DNA from 3 places in the Alkalibacter saccharofermentans DSM 14828 genome. Region 2 is predicted to be linked to each of the others. Evidence: a T-box and tRNA genes for the amino acid it is inferred to sense, from the RefSeq annotation. Region 2 holds a T-box; the other regions hold tRNA genes.
What was found. The T-box of region 2 lies ahead of pheS (phenylalanine--tRNA ligase subunit alpha). A T-box ahead of a tRNA ligase gene usually reads a tRNA of that ligase, here a tRNA-Phe.
Positions count from the first base shown of each region.

Region 1: it has a tRNA-Phe gene. The T-box ahead of pheS (phenylalanine--tRNA ligase subunit alpha) is inferred to sense a tRNA for this amino acid. The anticodon was not compared.
Region 3: it has a tRNA-Phe gene. The T-box ahead of pheS (phenylalanine--tRNA ligase subunit alpha) is inferred to sense a tRNA for this amino acid. The anticodon was not compared.

Region 1 covers NZ_FQTU01000015.1:53,021-58,332, reverse strand. Annotated here, with positions in the region: gene BUB93_RS09695 (lysophospholipid acyltransferase family protein) at 1-463, shown strand, start outside; gene BUB93_RS09690 (bifunctional 4-hydroxy-3-methylbut-2-enyl diphosphate reductase/30S ribosomal protein S1) at 474-2,495, shown strand; tRNA gene BUB93_RS09685 (tRNA-Thr) at 2,591-2,665, opposite strand; tRNA gene BUB93_RS09680 (tRNA-Phe) at 2,698-2,773, opposite strand; tRNA gene BUB93_RS09675 (tRNA-Ile) at 2,785-2,861, opposite strand; tRNA gene BUB93_RS09670 (tRNA-Pro) at 2,877-2,953, opposite strand; gene BUB93_RS09665 (MBL fold metallo-hydrolase RNA specificity domain-containing protein) at 3,029-4,606, shown strand; gene miaB (tRNA (N6-isopentenyl adenosine(37)-C2)-methylthiotransferase MiaB) at 4,710-5,312, shown strand, end outside.
Region 2 covers NZ_FQTU01000003.1:148,637-153,948, forward strand. Annotated here, with positions in the region: gene BUB93_RS03660 (TrkH family potassium uptake protein) at 1-1,181, shown strand, start outside; gene BUB93_RS03665 (potassium channel family protein) at 1,205-1,864, shown strand; gene BUB93_RS03670 (TrmH family RNA methyltransferase) at 1,864-2,655, shown strand; T-box leader at 2,696-2,908, shown strand; gene pheS (phenylalanine--tRNA ligase subunit alpha) at 2,971-3,996, shown strand; gene pheT (phenylalanine--tRNA ligase subunit beta) at 4,013-5,312, shown strand, end outside.
Region 3 covers NZ_FQTU01000010.1:39,752-45,063, forward strand. Annotated here, with positions in the region: gene BUB93_RS07680 (tetratricopeptide repeat protein) at 1-229, shown strand, start outside; gene BUB93_RS07685 (class I SAM-dependent DNA methyltransferase) at 239-985, shown strand; gene BUB93_RS07690 (cold-shock protein) at 1,093-1,293, shown strand; gene hslO (Hsp33 family molecular chaperone HslO) at 1,467-2,354, shown strand; tRNA gene BUB93_RS07700 (tRNA-Val) at 2,509-2,584, shown strand; tRNA gene BUB93_RS07705 (tRNA-Asp) at 2,624-2,700, shown strand; tRNA gene BUB93_RS07710 (tRNA-Phe) at 2,782-2,857, shown strand; tRNA gene BUB93_RS07715 (tRNA-Gly) at 2,885-2,959, shown strand; tRNA gene BUB93_RS07720 (tRNA-Cys) at 2,964-3,037, shown strand; gene BUB93_RS07725 (ice-binding family protein) at 3,114-4,130, opposite strand; gene BUB93_RS07730 (histidinol-phosphatase HisJ family protein) at 4,644-5,312, opposite strand, start outside.

The DNA.
Region 1 (5,312 bases), on a different contig from region 2:
TCATTGGGCGGATCCCGTCATAGTAGCCTGCAGGACCGGAAAAAGGCACATAAGCTTCCTAGGAAAGCGAGAGCTTTTCAAGAACAAGATTTTTTCGTGGGTTTTGCACAAGCTTACCGTCATACCCGTAAGAAGGGGAGAAGCGGATGTGAATGCGATAAAAAGCGCCTTAAGGGTACTTAAAAACGGCAAGGTGCTGGGAATATTTCCAGAGGGAACGAGAGTCAAGGAAGGCGTGGAGAGAGATCCTCAATCCGGTCTCGTAGTTCTGGCTCTAAAATCAAAATGCGATGTTATACCTGTAGGTTTGAGGGGTAACTATAAATTTAGAAGCACTATTCACATTAACGTAGGTGAGCCCATCAGTTTGAAGGAGTATTACGGTGTGAAAAATGACAAGGAAAAGCTCAAGGAGATAAGTTTGATGATAATGGAAAGAATCAAAGAGCTGGCTAAGGGTTGAAGGTGGAGACATGAAAATAATCTTGGCTAAAAGCGCTGGTTACTGCTTTGGAGTAAACCAGGCGATGAAAAAGGTGGAAGACGCTCTTGAAAAGGGCGATGATAATATATTTACTTTGGGGCCTTTGATACATAATAGGCAAGTTACTGACAAGCTGGAGCAACAGGGAGTAAAGATTATTAGCGATGTTGGATCTGCTAGGGGCGGCGTCATCACAGTAAGGTCCCATGGCGTGGGTGCTGACATAATTGAAGAAATTGCCGAAAGCGGAATCGAGTTGATAGATGCAACTTGTCCATACGTAAAGAAAATACATAATAAAGTCAAGGAATACTATCAAAAGGATTACAAAATATTCATAGTAGGAGATAGGGCACATCCGGAAGTCATTGGAATAAACGGGTGGTGTGATTACAAGGGAGAAGTAATCAATGATAAAAATAGTGTGCCAATTGACCAAAAATATGATAAAATATGCGTTGTAGCGCAAACTACCATGAATCGCGGGATTTTCGAAGAAATATCTGAAGAGATAAAGAAATTATACCCTGAAGCAATTATTCTTAATACTATTTGCAATGCCACAAAAACCAGGCAGGAGGAGACGGCGCAGATTGCTAAGGAGTCCGACTGTATGATAATCGTTGGAGGCCGACATAGCTCTAATACAAAAAAGCTTGCCGACATCGGAAGGAAGCATTGCGAAAAAACAGTTCACATCGAAACAGCTGATGAATTGGATCTTGATATTTTGAAAGGCTGCGATACAGTAGGCATTACAGCAGGAGCATCAACACCCCATTGGATTATTAAGGAGGTTATCAATAAGATGACAAAATCATTTGAAGAAATGTTGAAAGATTCAGAAATGGAAGCATCCTACGAGGAGACTTTTAGAAGACTTGGAAAAGGAAGCATCGTGACTGGAAAGGTGATAGGAGTAAATAAGAATGAAATTTACTTAAATATCAACTACAAGGCTGATGCGATTCTATCCAAGGATGAATATACTGACGAGGATATCGACCTTACTGAAGAGGTAAAAGTCGAAGACGAAATAGAAGTAATGGTTACAAATTTAAACGACGGGAACGGAAACGTAGAAGTATCCAAAAAGAAGATCATACAAAAGAAGGCTTCAGAGGAGCTCTACAACGCATTCAACGAAAAGAGGCTTCTTGAAGGTTCTGTGATTAAAGCTGTCAAGGGTGGACTTATAGTTGATTTGGGCCTGGGTCAGGCATTCATGCCTGCATCACAGTACCACATGAGATTCGTAAAGGACTTGGAAACCTTGGTTGGCAAGAGCGTAAAAGGTCTTATAATCGAATTTGACAAAAGGAAAAATAGAGTCATTTTTTCTCAAAAGGTCGTATTGGAACAGGAATACAAGGAAAAGAAGGAACAAGAGACCAAAGCAAAGGACGAATTCATTAATTCAGTAGAAATTGAGAATATCTTGGAAGGTCCTATAAAATCAATTACTAATTTCGGTATTTTTGTAAAAGTAGGCCCCATTGATGGGTTCGTGCACATAAGCGACTTGTCTTGGGCAAGGGTAAAACATCCCTCTGACATGTACAAGATTGGGGACGAAGTAAAAGCCGTTGTAACTGAAGTCAACAAAGAAGAATACAAGATCAAGATGAGCATAAAGGAACTGAGTGAAGAGCCTTGGACTGTATTTTCCAAGAAGTACAACACAGGTGATGAAGTGGATGTTAAGATCACTAGAATTGCCCCTTTCGGAGCTTTTGCTGAGATTATGGAAGAGGTTGAAGGTTTGATTCACATAAGCGAACTGTCCCATGATAAGGTTGCAAAGGTAGAGGATGTATTGAATGCCGGCGATCAGGTTACGGCCAAGATAATAGGCATAAATGACGAACAAAAGAAGATTTCCTTGAGCATCAAAGAGCTTGTTGCAGAGCCGGCAAAAGAAATCGAAGTAAATGAGACGGTTTATGAGGATGAGTCAGACAATTCCATAGGGAATATCCTAGGAGATATTTTTGATCAGCAAGATAAATAAGTGAGCTAGGGCGGTTGAATTCAACCGCCCTTTTTGCACACTTGATTTTTAGATAAAATAAAAAAAGAACCGCAAAGCGATTCTAAAAGTTTCTATGGAGCTGGTGATAGGAATCGAACCTACAACCTGCTGATTACAAGTCAGCTGCTCTACCGTTGAGCCACACCAGCTTATAAATTTTTTTAAAAATTCCATTTTAAGATGGTGCCCAAGGGCGGAATCGAACCACCGACACGAGGATTTTCAGTCCTCTGCTCTACCGACTGAGCTACTTGGGCGAAAAAAAAGATGGTGGGCCTTCAGGGACTCGAACCCAGGACCTACCGGTTATGAGCCGGTTGCTCTAACCAACTGAGCTAAAGGCCCCCACGTGTGTTAAAATGGTCGAGGTGGAGGGATTCGAACCCCCGGCCCCATGGTCCCAAACCATGTGCGCTACCAAACTGCGCTACACCTCGTTCGTAGTGACAAATAATAATATACAACAAATAAAAAACTTTGTCAATCAATAAAATAAAAAAGGACGTGATTTTATGAAACTTTCTTTTTACGGCGCTGCTCAAATGGTTACAGGATCTTGTTTTCTGGCAGAAACCCATGGTAAAAAATTTTTAGTCGATTGCGGAATGTTCCAGGGTGGAAAGGAATTTGAAGAGCTGAACTACAAGGAGTTCCCCTTTGATCCTGCAGACTTGGACTTTATGCTGCTGACCCATGCCCACATTGATCACTCAGGGAGAATTCCTAAACTATGCAAAGAAGGCTTTACCGGGAAAATATATACAAATCATGCAACAGTTGAGCTTTGCGACATTATGCTTCAGGATAGCGGCCATATACAGGAGATGGAAAGTGAATGGAAAAACAGAAAAAGGCTGCGAAAGGGTCTGGATGAGAGGCCGCCCATGTACAATGTAGCCGATGCAGTGAATTCCATGAAGCAGTTCGCAGGGGTAGATTACAGGAAAGAAATAGAGATAGATTCCGCGCTTAAAGTCAGATTCATTAATTCAGGACATATGCTAGGCTCTGCCTTTGTGGAGATAAAGGTGTATGAAAACGGACGATGGAATGTCTATCTGTTCACTGGAGATATAGGAAATACGAATATACCATTATTAAAGGACCCTGCGACGGTTGAAGAAGTGGATTACCTGGTTATAGAATCCACCTATGGAGACAGAACTCATTCCAATGGAAGGGGACAAAGCAAGGAGCTGCTTTCCATTATCAAAAAAACAGCTGCGAAGGGAGGAAATATTGTGATACCATCCTTTGCTGTTGGCAGAACCCAGGAGGTATTGTATGATATAAACAAATATAAGGAAAAGGGTCTTTTGGGAGAATTCGATAAAATTCCAGTCTATGTGGACAGCCCGCTGGCGATAAAGGCTACTGAAATTTTCAGAAGAAACTGTAAGCATTTTGACAAGGAAACCAAAAAGATGATAGCCGAGGGAGACGATCCTCTACTCTTTGAAAACCTGCACTTCACATTGACAAGCGACGAATCGAAACAGATAAACTCCGATAAAAAAAGCAAGGTCATTATTTCCGCCAGCGGCATGTGCGAAGCGGGGAGGATAAAACATCATTTAAAGCACAACCTTTGGAGAAAGGAATCTTCTGTAGTGTTCGTGGGATATCAGGCCCCGGGGACACTGGGGTTTTCTTTGAAAACGGGAGTAGGCAAGGTAAGGATATTTGGTGAAGAAATTGCAGTTAAATCAGGGATATATTCTGTAGAAGGATTTTCAAGCCACGCTGATTTGGATGGAATCGTGGATTGGATAGGCTCAAACAAGAAGCTTCCGGAAAAGATGATACTGATTCATGGGGAAAAAGAAGGAATGGAAAACCTCAAAAACACTCTCGAGGACAAATTCCACAGAGAAGTGCTGATTCCAAACATGGGCGATACCATAGAAATTACTTACTCGGAGGAAATCATAGATCACAAGGATATCATTGAAGTGGAGGCGGCGGCAAAGGAAAAAATCACTTCAGAGCTGTACGAGCTAATTGATCTAGTGGAAAAAGGCTACGGAAAGCACGTGGATATGGACAAAGTAATTAATGACATAGAAAAACTTAAGGAGCTTATTTCTTAAACTAAGGGATATTTTCTCTCAATTTTATATATGAAATATGTTATAATTATTACTTGTGCAGAGGCAAAAGTCGAGCACCCATAAGTTTGAAAGGTGAGAGAAAATGAACTATAAAATTACTACTTACGGTTGTCAGATGAATGAAAATGACTCCGAAAAAATATCAGGGATGCTGATGGAGTTAGGGCATGTATCTGTCGAGGACGAAAATATGGCAGATATCGTGATACTTAATACCTGCAGCGTGAGAGAAAATGCAAACGATAAGTTCTTCGGACACCTTGGACGATACAAAAGGGTTAAAAGAGATAGACCGGAACTTATCCTTGCTATTTGCGGGTGCATGATGCAACAAGAGTCTGTGGTAGCCGAGGTCAAAAGCAAGCATAGGCACGTTGATATCGTATTTGGAACTCACAATATCCATGAGTTTCCAGATATGCTTTCCAATCACATGGAGAAGCACGAGATGGTGGTCGGCGTATGGCAGGAAGGTGGAGAAATCGTAGAAAACCTTCCAGTGGACAGAAAATACGATTTCAAGGCATATGTATCGATTATGAATGGATGCAATAACTTTTGCAGCTATTGCATTGTCCCATACACAAGAGGCAGGGAAAGAAGCAGGAGCATCGACAGCATTAAGATGGAGGTTGAGGCACTGGCTCAAAATGGGTGCAGGGAGATAACCCTACTGGGGCAAAAT
Region 2 (5,312 bases):
TTTGTGTTACAGGCCTGGTTGTCGTGGATACTGCTACATATTGGTCGGGTTTTGGTCATGGAGTCATACTGTTTTTAATACAGGTAGGGGGGCTTGGCTTTATGACCATGACTACCTTTATTTTTTTGATCGCCGGAAAGCGAATCACCATCAAGGAGAGGATCCTGATAAAGGATTCTTTAAGCTCAAACACCTTGGAGGGTGTGGTTAAGTTCGTCATATACATTTTGATGTTTACTTTTGTGGTCGAGGTAATTGGAGCGGTTCTGCTTTCAACCAGGTTCATTCCCGAATATGGATTATCAGAAGGCATAAAGATGTCGGTTTTCCACTCCATATCCGCTTTTTGCAATGCGGGGTTTGATCTTATGGGAGATTACAGAAGCGTGACCCCATATGTTGAGGATGCTATTGTAAGCCTGACGATTATGATGCTTATAGTGCTGGGAGGCATTGGGTTTGCAGTAATAAACGATTTGTTTAAGGTCAGAAACTTAAAACAGATAAATTTGCATACCAAAGTTGTGCTATCCGTGAGTGGAGCCCTGATAGCCTCTGCAGCTCTTCTGTTTTTTTTGCTGGAATCAGGAAATCCCCAGACTTTGGGGAACCTCTCTTGGCCAGGCAAGATGTTGGCGTCGTTATTTATGGCAATCACCCCTCGTACTGCAGGCTTTAATACGATAGACACAGCTTCATTGACAAATGGCACGCTGATAATTGTGATGGTGCTGATGTTCATTGGAGGTTCCCCGGGTTCCACTGCTGGAGGGATCAAGACAAGCACATTCGGCGTTGTTCTGTTTTCATTAGTTTCGATTTTGAGAGGAAGAAAAGAAACGGAAGCTTTCGGAAGAACAATAACATCAGATGTGGTAAAGCGGGCAATCGCGATCATCATAATAGGAGTAATATTGTTGATGTTTGATATAGTGCTTCTGACGATAACGGAAAGTGCCTCCTTGACTGAAATCATGTTTGAAGCAATATCAGCTTTCGGTACTGTGGGACTAAGCATGGGCATTACCCCTGATTTGACTCCTATAGGCAGAATGATAATAATAATCACGATGTTTATTGGCAGGGTAGGACCACTTACCATGGCTTTTGCTATTAGAGAGATACAGTCAACTCACGAAAGTGGCAGGTATAAATATCCGGATGGGAAAATCCTGGTATAGTCTATAAATGAAGAGGATGATATATGATGAAACAATTTGCAGTTTTGGGAATAGGCCGTTTTGGCTTCAGCCTGGCTTCTAAGCTATATGATTTAGGATACGATGTTCTAGCCATAGATAAGGATGAAGAGCGGATTAAAGCCATAGCCGACATGGTTACGCATGCTGTTCAGGCTGATACTACAGATATCGACACTTTGAAATCCATTGGGCTAAAAAATATCGACTGTGCCATAGTGTCCATTGCTTCTGACATCAATGCCAGTTTGATGACGGTGTTAAACGTTCAGGAGCTTGAAATTCCGGAGATTTATGCAAAAGCTCAAAACGAGCAGCATGCAAAGGTATTGCACAAAATAGGTATCGAAAAAGTATTCTTGCCTGAAAGGGATATGGGAAAAAGGGTTGCCCATTACATGGTATCAAACAAGATACTAGACCTCATAGAACTTGATCCGGAACACAGCATAATAGAAATCAATGCATTAGAACAGTGGGGAGGAAAGAGTCTTCAAGACCTAAAGCTTAGGATTAAGCACGGAATAAATGTCATAGCGATCAAGCGGGGAGATGAACTGAACATATCACCGGTAGCCACGGACGAGATTGAAGCCGGTGATATTTTGGTGGTAGTGGGAGATAAGCGCTGTTTAGCAAAAATAAAAACAGATGATGGTAGATAATGTTATATATATCGAGCAAAGACAATCAGAAACTAAAAATGTTGATCAAGCTAAAACAAAAAAAACATAGGGATCAGTTCGGGAACTTTGTGCTGGAAGGTTTTAAATCCGTAGAACTGGCTATGGAAAACGGAAGGACAATAGATTCGATCTTCATGTCAACGACATATTACCGTGACAACCTAAAAAAATACAAGGAGCTTGCCGGTGTCGCTTCTGAACGAATATATATCGTTGAAGACAGGCTTTTAAAAGCATCTTTTGATACAGTCAGCCCCCAGGGCATAATGGCGCTGTGCTCTATCGAAGATTTTACATTTGATAAGATCGATTATGAAAAAGCCTACAGGGTTGTAATGCTGGACAGAGTTCAAGATCCTGGGAATCTAGGGACCATAATCAGAACTGCTGATGCAGCAGGCTACGATATGGTGGTTTGCACCAGGGGTTGTGCAGATGTGTACAGCCCGAAAGCGGTTAGGGCTACCATGGGATCTGTCTTGAATATTGATATCCTTCGAGAGGTCAATGGGGAAGAATTCATAGCTTATGTCAAGAACCTAGGTTACAAAATCATTTCAAGCTCACTGGAAGGCAGTTTAAATTACAAGGATGTTTCAGTAACAGACAAATCCGTGCTGGTATTCGGAAATGAAGGTTCAGGTATTGACAAGACAATTTTGAATGAAAGCGATCATTTGGTGAAGATTCCGATCTACGGCAAGGCGGAGTCACTGAACGTTTCCGTTGCAGCCGGGATTTTACTGTACCATTTTTCACCGGATTATTGACTTTTTAAATTGAAATGTTATAATTTAATGTAATTGCATATTTAAAACGATGATGGAGATAAGTATGCCCTGACGTCTTATTTAGAGAGAGAATCGTATTGCTGGAAGGTTCTTATAAGGCTGGGTTGAAATTCACTCCTGAGTGCAGGATGGAAACATTAGTACATTTTGCCGGCAATTGCCGTTAATAATTTAAGTGGATGTGCTTGAGCGCATCAATCAGGGTGGTACCGCGGTATTAATCGTCCCTTGCCTACGGCAAGGGTTTTTTTTATTTAAATTAAATGGAAATCGTTCAGTCGAAAGGAGTCAACAATGAAAGAGCAGTTAATGGCGGTAAAAGAAACATTTGTAGAAGAAATCAAAAGAGCTGATTCATCTGATAAGCTTGAAGAGATAAGAGTGAGAGTGTCAGGTAAAAAAGGAGCGCTGACGTTGCTCTTAAGGGATATGGGCAAGCTTTCCAAAGAGGAGAGGCCTGCGGTGGGAAAACTCGCCAACGAGGTTCGTGAAGCCATAGAAAATACATTGGCAGATCAAAAGGAAAGAATCATCGAGATGGAGCACGAAAGGCAATTTGAACTAGAGGCTATTGATATAACATTGCCGGGGAAAAAGCCTGACATAGGGAGCCATCATCCCCTTAACATAGTGATAAAAGACTTAAGCGACATTTTTATAGGTCTAGGATTTTCTGTCGAGGAAGGTCCGGAAATAGAATGGGCAGAGTACAATTTCGATCATTTAAATATTCCTAAAGATCATACTTCAAGAGATCATCAGGATACATTTTATGTTGATGATGACAAGGTGCTGAGAACCCAGACCTCTCCGATTCAAATAAGAACGATGATGAAGAGCCAGACTCCACCCATCAGAATATTGGCGCCGGGAAGGGTTTATCGCTCCGACGAGATCGACGCCACCCACTCCCCGGTATTTCATCAGGCTGAGGGCTTGGTCATTGATGAAAACATCACGATGAGTGATCTAAAAGGCACACTGGATCTGTTTGCAAAGGAAATGTTCGGATCGGATACAAAGACGAAGTTCAGACCCCATCAGTTTTACTTTACAGAACCTAGCGCGGAAATGGATGTGACATGCTTTATATGTCACGGCAAAGGATGCAGGGTTTGTCAAAATACAGGTTGGATAGAAATACTGGGATGCGGAATGGTCCATCCCAACGTATTAGAGGTATGCGGCATAGACTCCGCCAAGTACAGCGGCTTTGCCTTTGGAATGGGACTTGACAGGATAGCGATGATTAAGTACGGAATAAGCGATTTAAGGCTGATGTTCGAAAACGACATAAGATTTTTAAAACAATTCAGATAAACGGGAGGAATCACAAATGCATGTTTCATTGGAATGGCTAAAAGAGTTTGTAGATATTAGCGACATAGACCCGGTAATATACTGTGACGAAATGACTATGAGTGGTAGCAAGGTGGAATCCTTGGATATACTGGGAGAAGAAATTGAAAAAGTTGTAGTGGGAAAGATTGTTAAAATTGAATCTCACCCCCAGGCGGACAAGCTGGTGATTTGTCAGGTGGACGTGGGAGATCAAACGCTGCAGATAGTGACAGGTGCGGACAACATAAAGCAAGGGGATAAGATACCGGTAGCGCTTCCGGGAGCAAAGCTTGTTGGAGGACTTAAAATTAAAAAAACCAAGCTAAGAGGAGTTGAGTCAACAGGGATGCTGTGCTCGGCAGGGGAGCTTGGAATGAAGACCAGTCTGATGCCCAAAGAGGAAACAGAAGGAATATTCATATTCAAGGAGGACTACGAGCTGGGTATGGATGCGAAACCTCTTCTTGGACTGGATGATACAATAGTTGAATTTGAGCTTACTGCCAACAGGCCGGATTGCCACTCGATCATTGGAATGGCTAGGGAGACCTCAGCTACATTTGCCAGACATCTTTTAATGCCGGTAATTGATATAGATGACAATTCAGGAATCGGCAAAATTGATGAGAAGTTGTCGGTAGAGATTCTTGATACTCAAGCATGCCCCAGGTATGTGGCGAGGATGATGAACGTCAAGTCGATAGGACCCTCGCCTGCATGGATGGCGAGGAGGCTGTTGAACTGTGGGATCAGACCAATTAATGTGATAGTGGACGTGACAAATTATGTTATGCTAGAGACAGGTCAACCACTTCATGCTTTTGACTATGCAAAGCTGGGAAGCGACAAAATAGTGGTCAGAAGTGCTTTAGAGGGTGAAAAAACTACTACCTTGGACGGAAGCGAAAGAATTTTGGACGAAGACGCTTTAGTCATAACAAATGGAGATATACCAGTTGCTATTGCCGGAATCATGGGAGGAGAAAACTCCGAGATAGGAAGCGATACGGAAACGATAGTAATAGAATCAGCTAATTTCGAAAAAAACCGGGTAAGAAATACAACAAAGAAATTGAATTTCAGAACGGACTCTTCAACTAAATTCGAGAAGGGTATCGACCCTGAACTGGCAGGTTTAGCAGCCGACAGAGCAGCGCAGCTCCTAATTGAGCTGGGGGCTTGTGAGCTGATAAACGGAAAAATAGACGCCTATGTCAACAAACCGGATACAAAAGAGATTAAGGTGGAGGGCAATTGGGTCAATGAGTTTATAGGAATAGATATTACTGTTGAGG
Region 3 (5,312 bases), on a different contig from region 2:
CTACTACCTTGAACAATGGTTGGATGAATCTATGGCTAGAATACCTGACAGCACGTTGGAGCGAATAGAGGAGGAAAGAAAGCCACCTACAGCTTTTGAGATGTTCGTAAGAAGATTTATAGATGGGAATTTCACGGTGATTCTAATTGCCGGCGGGATAATAGTTGCTTTGATTGTGTTTTTAATTTACTACATAAGAAAGAAAAAGAAGAAAAATTTCTTCTTTTAATGGAGTGTCATGTACGATAAACTGGCTTATATTTATGATAATTTAATAAATGAAGATGTGGATTACGATAAAATGGTAAACTGGCTAGATATAAAAATAAAAGAAAAAAATATCAGCGCCAACAGTTTGCTTGAGATAGGGTGCGGCACGGGAAATGTGTCCATACCATTGTCTAAGTTGGGATACAATGTTACCGGGATGGATATTTCGGATGAAATGCTTTCTGTGGCCGATGAAAAATCTTTCGCTGAAGGATCAAGCGTCAGGTGGATGAAAGGTGATGTTTGCAATTTTGCGAACACTGAAAAGTACCATGCAGCCGTATCTTGTTTAGACACCATCAATTATATATTAGGTGAAGAAGATTTGGATAACGCCTTTAAAAATATATATAATTCCCTTGAAAAGGGAGGGGTTTTCATTTTTGATATCAATACTAAATACAGACTTAAAGATGTTTATGGCAATCACTCATTTAATTACGTGTCAGATGATCTGTGTTATATATGGAATTGTTTTTATGATTCAGAAAATGATATCAGCGAGTTTGAAATAGATTTTTTTGTAAAGGCAGAAGGCACTAATAATTATGAAAGGTTTGATGAAGTTCATGTGCAAAAGGCATACGAGATTGAAAAAATAAAATATATGCTTTTAAATGCAGGATTTGACAGCGTTGACGCTTATGATTTTTTATCTGAAACCCTTCCCACATCTAGATCAGAGAAGGTTGGGATGGTTGCATTTTGCAACTAGAAAACATGGAAATATCTACAAATATATTTTGACAAACAAAAATAATGGTGTTAAAATAATATCCATAGCAGTATATAATATTTATTTAATTTAGGAGGAATTTTTGTATGACAAACGGTACTGTAAAATGGTTTAACGCTGAAAAAGGATACGGGTTTCTTTCAACTGATGAAAGCGGAGATGTTTTCGTACACTTCTCAGCATTGCAAATGGACGGCTACAAGACTTTAAAAGAAGGACAAGAAGTGAATTTCGAAATCGTTGAAGGCGAAAAAGGCCCTCAAGCTGCTAATGTTAACATTATATAGTAAAGTAACAAAGTTTCTTTAAACATAGATGTACTTGGTATAAAATAACATTTAGCAATTATCGATCCCTGTGTATACGTGTGCACAGGGATATGATTTTTTATAGAGTAATTAATCTCCGTTACATGATTTATGATATAATTTTAGTCAATTAAGGATATATGGAGGTAACGATGAAAGACAATATAATAAGCTTAAAGATAGAGGATGTGTCGGCAAGGGTTTTTGCAGTTAACAGCAAAGAAGCAGTCGTTAGGATGCAACAGGTACACAATTCTTCGTATACTTCTACTGCGGCGGCGGGAAGAGTCCTGAGTGCCGCTGCCATGATGTCAATGGCTCTTAAAAGCGAGAAGGATAAGTTAAGCATACAGATAAAAAGCGATGGCCCAATTAAGGGAATAGTAGCTGTGGTAAATTCAGCGGGAGAAATCAAAATAGATATTCATCAGCCGGACATTTATCTTCCACTGAAAGCTAATGGCAAGCTGGATGTTTCTTCAGCTGTAGGAAAAGGCACATTGACGGTGGTTAGGGATCTTGGGCTTAAAAACCCATATGTGGGTACTGTGGATATTGTCAGCGGAGAAATAGCCGAAGATTTTACATATTACTTTGCTACTTCCGAGCAAACACCATCAGTCGTTGCATTGGGTGTTTTGCTAGGAGAAAATGACGATATCAAAGCTTCTGGAGGGTACATGATTCAACTGATGCCAGGATGTCCTGACGATGTGGTAAAATACCTGGAAGATAAAATATCGACAGCAAAATCTGTCACATCCATGCTTGAAAAAGATATGGCGCCGATGGAAATGATAAAGGCGATTTTTCCAGAAAAAAAAATCGAGCTTATTGACAGCAAGAATTTGGAATATAAATGCGATTGCAGCAGAGACCGCTTTTGGGATGGTCTTGCCATGATAAAAAAAGAAGATGTTGAGAAGATGATATTTGAAGACGGTGGGGCAGAAGTTGTATGCCACTTCTGCAATACCAAGTATAGTTTTACTGTCGAAGAATTGAAGAAAATTATGGAAAAATCAAAAAAACAAGCATGAAAACTAGAGCAACAGATTCTAAAGACGACTCTTGAAAAGCTTGTATATCAACGGTTACAGAACATTCGCCACAATGGTAAAAAAAAAACAACAAAGCTATTGACTTTGACTATTCTATGCCATATAATATTAATTGTCTCAAATTTGAGGCGATGGTCGCATAGCTCAGCTGGGAGAGCACCTGCCTTACAAGCAGGGGGTCATAGGTTCGAGCCCTATTGCGACCACCATTATTTAAAAAGATTCTGCATGTCAGATCTTATATATGCGGCCTGGTAGTTCAGTTGGTTAGAATGCCAGCCTGTCACGCTGGAGGTCGAGGGTTCGAGTCCCTTCCAGGTCGCCATTCATTAAATTAAGAATATGTTTTTAATGTCAACAATTGAGAAGCGAGAACCATTATCTGTTTTATTTCAGCTGATATTCAGCCCAAGTAGCTCAGTCGGTAGAGCAGAGGACTGAAAATCCTCGTGTCGGTGGTTCGATTCCGCCCTTGGGCACCATTAGTGTTTCAATTTGATAGTACACATGCGAAAGTGGCTCAGTGGTAGAGCATCGCCTTGCCAAGGCGAGGGTCGCGGGTTCAAATCCCGTCTTTCGCTCCATAATGGCGGCATAGCCAAGTGGTAAGGCACGGGACTGCAACTCCCTTACCCCCAGTTCAAATCTGGGTGCCGCCTCCAAATAAAAATACATATTTTAATATAATAAAAACCCACTGATATCAGTGGGTTTTTATATTTGTATTATGTTGAAGTTCTAAATTTGTCGTGAACGATGTCGGATGAAAGTCAGGCCAAAAGCCAATCCTAATAAAACTAGCCCCACGATGACATAATTGATATTTTCACCGGTTTTAGGGATTTCCTGCTGATCTTTTGTTGTCGTATCTGTAGTTGTTGCTGAAGTATCCGATCCGTTTGCTTCCGGTTCCGTCTCAGTATCGTCAGAACCGTTTGTTCCCGGTTCCGTCTCAGTATCGTCAGAACCATTTGTTCCCGGTTCCGTCTCAGTGTCGTCAGAACCATTTGTTTCAGATGATGGCGGCACATCTGTACATGTGCCATTAGTGATCGTGTTGCTATCGAGAGTGACAGCACCGTTTCTTGCCAGTAGTTGACCCTGCACTGTCGCATTAGTGTTGGCAGTTATATCTGTCAAAGCGAAAATATGACCTACAAATTCTGTGCTTGTACCCAAAGTCGCGGAGCTTCCTACTTGCCAAAATACCCTACAGTACTGTGCTCCATTGATGAGACTGACTCTGCTGTTAGATGCTGTTGTAAGTGTGCTGCCTATCTGGAATATGAAGACAGCTTCGGGGTCTCCCTGAGCATCAAGGGTCAGAGTCCCTGTCAATTGGGCCGATGAGGAAAAGAAATAGACTCCAGGTGTGAGTGTCATTCCGCCCAGATCCTGCCCGGTCATATCAGAGGTGACCGGGCGACCGGCTGCGTCATTGTAAGCGGTGACAAGGTCTGCCTGTGCTTGGATGGCTTCAGCATCGTTTAGATGAATAGTTCCGTCTTGAACTGTTCCAGGTGGAAATCCAGTGACCGAACTGCCAGGAGAAACTCCTATATTCCCACCGGCGTCGCCACTAATCACGGTTGAGCCTGTATTGGTTATCGTAGTACCGGCTAGAACCGCAAATGATTCCGTTGTTCCCAGACCGACAGTTGGTTCGGATGCTACTACACTTGCCGGCATCAACAGGAGAATCAGAGATAATGCCAATATTAAAGATGTGGATCCAAAACTTTTTCGCAAGTTCATAAAATTTTGTGTGTTCATAAAATTTTCACCCTTTCTGTATTTAACGATTTAATTATGTATAATCTATCGGTTCCTTTGATGACATTAAATTAACTGCTTTTTTTCGCTTGAATTAACTATTGGCATAATGAGTTGTCCATCGTTTTCAAAATAGTCGATGTGATAAGTTTTTTCATTTCATAGGCATCACCTCTAATGGATATTTGAATACGTTTTCATAACAACTGAAAAAAGTCACTTCGTTCCACTTTTTTAGGTTGCATAAGCGTTAAACCAATACATGCTAGTTGAACAACAGAGATTACTAGTTTTTAACTATTAGCATTACTATTGTATACCTAATTCTAAACAATGTCAATAAAATATAATATTAATGTAAATAAATGTATTATAAATGAAAGAAGACATGAATAATTTAAAGGGACAGATGACGGTTGCCCGACTTCTACCCCTTTGATTTGAATTATAATTATGACAGTTTTATTGGATTTTGTGAAAAATCTTAAGTGTAATTTAAATTTTTATGCCAGCTGGGTTCCGCTTATCAAAAGTATAAACGTGTTTAAACCCGAGTTGCTTTAACATAAGATAAACTGGAGGAATATTATTTCCCACCGTTTCAGCGGTATGGGAATCTGAACCGACGGTTATTATTTCTCCCCCAAGCTCTATGTAGTCTTGAAGAATAAGCTGAGAAGGAAAAATCTCTAGAGAGCTGGAACGAAAGCCAGATGTATTTATTTCAATTCCAATGTTTCTTTGGGAAGCTTTTCTTAGAATTTCATGTATCAATTCTTCTAAATCACCATGCTTGTACTTTCCGTGCAAGTCAAAAGCATACCTTTTTAGCAGGTCAAAATGGCCAAGGACATCAAAATCGCCTTCTGAAACGCTATTATAGACTTCTTCGAAATAGGCGATGTAACTTTCCTCAAGGTTTTTATCATCGGCAAAGCAAACCAGGTCAATGTCATCAATAAAATGGATAGAACCCAGTACGAAATCAAGTGTCTTGTCTGAAGTATACTGAATCAGCTCCTGCGAATTAAGGTGAGGCTCGCCAAGTTCTATCCCTTTTTTTATTATTAAAATTTCTTGAAATAAATCCTTGCATCGTTCTATTTCTTTTGAGTATTCTTCCATATTGAGGTTGTGGCAGCATGGAGAAGCATGAGTAGCGGA